DNA from 2 places in the Lactobacillus sp. B4005 genome. Region 1 is predicted to be linked to the other one. Evidence: riboswitches for the same ligand, from Rfam matches in the RefSeq annotation. Region 1 holds a riboswitch; the other holds the start of a gene.
What was found. A riboswitch is a leader RNA that binds a small molecule or an ion and turns the genes downstream of it on or off. The one in region 1 is predicted to bind thiamine pyrophosphate.
Positions count from the first base shown of each region.

Region 2: it holds a riboswitch for thiamine pyrophosphate, as region 1 does, so the genes downstream of both, thiM (hydroxyethylthiazole kinase) here and J3U73_RS00200 (ECF transporter S component) in region 1, are expected to answer to the same signal.

Region 1 is NZ_JAFNOZ010000001.1:14,977-18,151, reverse strand. It holds gene J3U73_RS00210 (PTS system mannose/fructose/sorbose family transporter subunit IID) at 1-172, shown strand, start outside; gene J3U73_RS00205 (hypothetical protein) at 294-455, shown strand; gene J3U73_RS00200 (ECF transporter S component) at 714-1,292, opposite strand; TPP riboswitch at 1,338-1,429, opposite strand; gene J3U73_RS00195 (M42 family metallopeptidase) at 1,500-2,582, opposite strand; gene hpt (hypoxanthine phosphoribosyltransferase) at 2,810-3,175, shown strand, end outside.
Region 2 is NZ_JAFNOZ010000003.1:69,767-72,941, reverse strand. It holds gene J3U73_RS07615 (NAD(P)-dependent alcohol dehydrogenase) at 1-110, opposite strand, end outside; gene tenA (thiaminase II) at 846-1,508, opposite strand; TPP riboswitch at 1,636-1,737, shown strand; gene thiM (hydroxyethylthiazole kinase) at 1,813-2,601, shown strand; gene thiD (bifunctional hydroxymethylpyrimidine kinase/phosphomethylpyrimidine kinase) at 2,616-3,175, shown strand, end outside.

The sequences.
Region 1 (3,175 bases):
GGGTGGATCTACAGTTCAATCATTACTTAACGGAATTTTCCCAGGTATTCCTGTACTGTTAGTATTCGGATTAACTTATTGGTTACTAAAGAAAAAACTGAATCCCTTATGGATTATGTTAATCATGCTATTACTAAGTATAGCTGGTGCATATTTCAAATTACTCGGCTAATATTTAGATAAATTACTAAGAGTCCAGGAAAGACTAGCTCTTTAAACAAAAAAGAAACAGACAAGACACTGAAAATTGTGAAGTGACCCCCCAAATTTAGGACAAATTTGGGGGTTATTTTATGGCTAAATTATCTAAGCAAGATAAAATTGAAATCTATCATCTTTGGCATGATTATCAAGTTGGTCCTAAGTTTGCAGCTAATATAAAGTGTCCTAATTTTAGGGTTCACTTCAAAAATAGTTTTGTCTGCTTTTTACTATTTTCTTCCCACCAAAGTTGATTACTCGGACTGCGCATGTGCCAATATTTCTTTAAATTCATGGTCATAAGCATTAATCTTAGATCATTTTTAACTTTTGTCTACCCTCTTAGGCACAACTATGCGCATGATTTTTATAAGCAAAAAAAGTTTTAGATCCATTTGGATTTGAATGCTCGCTTAGATGAAATACTGTAATATATACAAATAAAAACGTTGTATCTGTAAATTCAACGTTTTTATTGGTCTAAGTAAATAGCTTTTTCAAAGCTCAATAATTTAAGCAATTTTTGGTTTTAAGGCCTGATCAAATAAGTTAGTAATCAATTTTACCAAAACGCCGTCAAAGACAAGCGCAGAGAGTATACAAGTAATAAACATGATAACTTGCAGTTGGATGCTATACTTACTCCAGCCGTACAAAAAATACGTTGGAATAAAACTACCAAGGCCGGCAAAAAAGGCCCCTGTTAGTACACTTTGCCAAGAAAATGCTTGATACCGACTTTTTTGCGGAAAAAAGCCAATTTCATTAGTTGCTCCTTGAATCACACCAGACAAAATTGTTACTGCACCCCATTGGCCGCCAATAGCCATTTCGACAACTGCTGCCAATGTTTCACCAATTGTTCCTGAACCAACCGTTGGCACGAAATACATCGCTAAGGGAGCTGCCATTAGCCATAATCCAGAAAAAACAGTATCTGTTACCGGAGCAAAGCCAGTCGGAAGCAGTAATAACTTAATTAAATTGTAAGCCCAATTAAACCCGTAAGTATAGATTACTCCCATAATAATTCCAATTAAAGCAATCAGGATAATTGCTTTAACGTTCCATTTTGATGATCTTGTAAACATAAAAAATACTCCTAACTAACATTCTAAGTCAGTAGGAGTACTCTAATATACTTAATAACACTTCCCTAACGCAGGTATTGTCCTGTTCAGGTTCGGAGGGTATTTCTCAGCTAAATGTGGCACCCCTAGTGACTTTCTTATCTTTTTGCCTATTATAACACAATATCAAGAAGACATTTTAAATTATTCAATTAACTAGCAATTTAATCAAAACTGACTAAAACTAGCCAACTTTTCTTTAGTCAAATCACGGATAATTGCACAAGTTAAGTCAACTGAGGCCTTAAAGTCTTGATATGCGCTGAAGCAGTATGCCGAATGCTCGTAACGCACTGGAATTCCGATAACAATAGTTGGCGCACCATTTTCATAGTAAATTGCCGCACCATCTTGTCCGCCACCGGTCCGAACCGAACGAGTATATGGAATATTGTTTTTATCCGCTAATTCACATGCGTATTGTTGGAATTTTGGATTAGGCAAAAATGAGGTATCCATATCACGCAGCATTGGTCCACGCTTTAAGCCTGTTTGAGAAAGCCATTTTGGAGTAAATGTATCATCTGCTGGACATGATTCAAGCACAATCCCTAGGTCTGGCTTAATACTTCTAGCTGTTACGTACGCTCCTCGTAAGCCGACTTCTTCTTGACTCGAAAGTGCGGCTACAACGTTACAGTCAGTCTTTTCGCCGTTGAGATTATCCAAAACATCAGCCATTGCAGCTGCACCAAACCGGTCATCAAAATCCTTACCGAAGAAAAGACCGGTTTTTTCATTGTATTCGCACTTGACGTCAACAAAAATGGGACAACCAGTATCAATTTTATAATCATTAATTGTTTCTTCACGAGAACTAGAACCAACATCAACTGACATATTTTCTACTTCCGGTACATTGTCACGTTCTTCTTTAGTCATGAAGTGCGGTGGCTTAGTTGCTACTACGCCAGGAACATATTTACCGTCACGGTTTCTAATTTTTACCCGTAAAGCTGGAATATTATATTTAACCCAGCCGCCAAGCGGAACAAATTTAATCATTCCGTTTGGTCTAACTGCCTGAGTTATAAAACCAACAGCATCAGAATGGGCATCAAGCTGGATAATTGGCTGACCAGTTTGATTTTCTTTTTTAGCAGCATAAACGTTGAGCATACCATCAACTTTTATATCGGCAATATCTTTTACTGTGTCAGTGAATAATTTGATAAACTCTCCTTCAAAGCCGGAAGTTGAATTAGCATCCGAAAAAGCTTTGAGCATTTTTATTTCTTGTTCTTTTTCCATCGTTGTAATTGACCTTTCGCTTATTAAACTTTAAATTTCATTGTAGCAAAAAACAATTATTTAAGCTATTTCTGAAAAAATCCTACTGCTTTTGGCAAATTTGATAATTTTGTCCGTAATTTCGGTAAAAAATGGCTAAAAAAGTTCAAAACAAGCTCCTTTTTCCCGATAAAAATGATATAATCAATTTTATTAGGAATTTTGAGTTTTAAGTGAAAGGTAAATAAATGCCGAAAAACGACAATATTGATAATATTATTGATCATAAATTGTTTACCGAAGATGATATTCACCTGATGTGTGTCAAATTGGGTAAGCAATTAACTGAAGACTATGCTGGTAAAAAGCCATTAGTTATAGGTGCATTAAAGGGTGCAATTTTCTTTTTAACTGACCTGGTACGTGAAATGAACGTCAAAGAAGAAATTGATTTTATGGACGTTTCTAGTTACGGTGATGGTTTTGAATCTTCAGGCGAAGTGAAAATCATTTCCGATTTGGCTACAGATGTCAAAGATCGTGATGTTTTAATCGTTGAAGATATCATTGATACCGGATTAACCTTGAAATATATGAAGGATTTGCTCCAAAAA
Region 2 (3,175 bases), on a different contig from region 1:
GATGCAACAGTCTTTATTAAAACCTCATTACTTTTAGGGTCATCTAGGACAACCTCTTCCAAGTTCAAATCAGAATCTGATCTATTTAAAACGGCTGCTTTGATTTTCATGGTAATAACCTCTTCATTCTAAAATACTAAGCTTCGCTATTTTACTATGTTACTTATATCACATAACCGCTTACATTTTAATATAATTTACAAAAATTTAAACAAGTAATTTTGATTATAAAATTCAATTAAAGATTGCTTTTCAATCGAATTTTATGAAAGTGCAAGTAATTTTTTAGAAAAAGTAGAATATATAATTTTAATATTTGAGATATATTTCTCGTTAGGAAAAAGGGTAAAATTTAAGCAAAAAATGTTGATTTAAGCACAAACCACGGTTTAATTGTTTAATTTAGCAATCCCTAAATAGCAGTGTTAAAAATATTAAGATAGGTGTTAAACATGATTTACTCATTATTCTAGGCTGCAAACTTGGGTATTCATCACAGTTACAAATATTGAACAAAAATTATGCTACGAGTTTAGAGGCATTAAATAATTTTATTAGCTTAATTTTATTTGTTTCGCCATTTGCACTAATATCAACCTGGTAAGAGAAACTAACCGTCAAAACAAAAAGTCGAAATCAACTAATTTTAAAGAAAAAATAAGCAAAAGATCTTTGACACATTATTTATCAAAACAAAGCTTGCATTTGTAGAGTTTAAAAATAATATGTTAAGCAAAATTGTTTTATAAAAGTATTGACTGTTTATATAGACTTTTTACTAAATAATTAGTTCCGAAATCTGAAAATTACTTTTTTAATTAAAACAATTCTTTAGGTCAGAAAAGCTATTGCCACTGCTCCTGCTCATACGCCATTTGCCAAAACCGGCATTCATAATAGCTGCTGCGCACAAAGGCTTTCTGCATCTGCCCACGCTCTCGTTCTGAAGCTTGAGCAGCTAAGTCATTGGTCAACTTTAACATGCGACTGACATTGACGTCATACCAGTCGCTATCATAGGTCTCGATCCATTTCTGGTAAAGTGCAACCGGTGAACCCGTTTGCGCCAATGCTTGACCAATTTCCTGGTAAAGCCAGTAGCAAGGCAAAATGGCACAGACACAAGGAGCAAGGCCATCTTTTTCAAGCGTTTTAAACAGATGATTGACATAGGCATACGCCGTTGGTGCTGCGTCAGTTTCTTTAATCTCATTGGATGTGACTTTTAATTCCGCTAAAAAATGCTGTTGCATCGTTATTTCACATTCTTGCAAATCTTGGGCACCTGCCAGCAAGAATCGTTGCACTTCTTGACTAGTAGTTTTCTTTGCCATTAGCCGGTGAATTTTGCTAAATTCAGCTAAATAGTACCTGTCTTGCAATAAGTAAAACCGAAAAGTAGCCAATGGCAATTGGCCACTTTGCAGCTCTTTAACAAAGGGCTGCTCCATGCTTTTTTTCCACAGATCCTTTGCCGCATAACGCAATTGTGCTGTAAATTCAGTCATTATTATCTCCCTCGCCCAATTAATAGTTGCGTGTTTCTTAGTAGTTAGTTTACCTTAGTCGAGTCACTGCAGCAATTCGGTTAAATTAGTTATTGTCTTGCCCAGCAAAAGTCGCTATAATTGAAACCGATAACACGAGGGGTGCCTTTTTGAAGGCTGAGATGGCGGATAGCCAGACCCTTTGAACCTGTAAGCTAATTCTTGCGTAGGAACGTGTCAAAAATCCACTTATGCTTTGACACAAATATGTCAAAGCTTTTTTATTGACCTAAAATCGGCGCAGGAGATTTTTAAAGGAGAGATTATGAAACTAGATCTGTTAGCTAAATTACGTGAAACTAATCCAATTGTTCTTAATGCCGCCAATTTTGTGACCGTTCAAGATGTCGCTAACGGCTTAAATGCGCTGGGTGCCTCGCCCATCATGAGTAAGGAAATTGCTGAGGTCGAAGAAATGTTTCAGATGGCATCAAGCATTGCCATTAACCTCGGGACTTTGACTAAATTGCAAATTATGCAAATGAAAGAAATGGGGCTACTTGCCGCGCAAGCTCAAAAACCGGTTGTCCTTGATCCCGTTGCCGTTGGCGCAGTCAATTACCGCCTGCAAACCGCACAAAAATTGCTAGAAGCTTTCCCAGCTACAATCATTCGTGGCAACGCTGGTGAAATTGCCGCTTTAGGTGGTTTTGCCTGGAATGCCAAAGGTATTGATGCGGGTTCAGGCAGTGGCGATCTTGACGAAATTACGCGTAAAACTGCGCAAAAATTGCATTGTACAATTATTGCCAGTGGCGTAACAGACACGATTAGCGATGGTCAAAATATCGCTCATGTTTACAATGGTACCCCGCTATTTCAGGCACACGTTGGTTCAGGTGACATGCTCTCAAGCATTGTTGCCGCCTTTGCGGCCGTCTGCGATAATTCTTTTGAAGCTGCGCAAACAGCTTGCCTAGTTTTTGCAGCTACTGGAGAATTGCTCGTTAATGATCATCCTGAAGTAGGTCCTGGCACATTTAGCATGTATTTGATGGATTATTTAGCTAAAGTCAAAGAAACCGAGATTACAGCTATTGCTAAATTTGATTAAGGAGGTTAGCAATAATGACAGAAGAACTAAATTCATTTCCCCAAGTTTTGACCATTGCTGGGACTGATTCCGGTGGTGGAGCCGGAATTATGGCGGATCTAAAAACTTTTCAGATGCAACATGTTTTTGGGACAGCGGTGGTTGTAGCTGTGACTGCCCAAAATACGCTCGGAGTCCAAGACTCGTTTTTATTACCACTTGAAATGGTCGATGCCCAATTTGCGTCATTAGCCTCAGACTTTAAGATTAAGGCTTGTAAAACGGGGATGTTGGGAGATGCAGCGCACGTCCATCAAGTAGCTCTTAATCTGCAAAAATATGACTTTGGTCCGGTAACCATCGACCCAGTTATGGTGGCTAAAGGCGGAGCGCCTCTTCTTAGCCAAGATGCTATTGCCACCGTTAAAAATGAGCTATTGCCGCTAGCTAACCTCATTACGCCTAACTTGCCTGAAGCAGAAGCTCTTACCGGAATTAAGGCTACTAGTGAACAAGAATATCCCCAATTAGCACGAAGCTTGCAAAAAATGGGTGTAAAAAACGTGCTTATTAAAGGCGGACATTCTAACGCCGA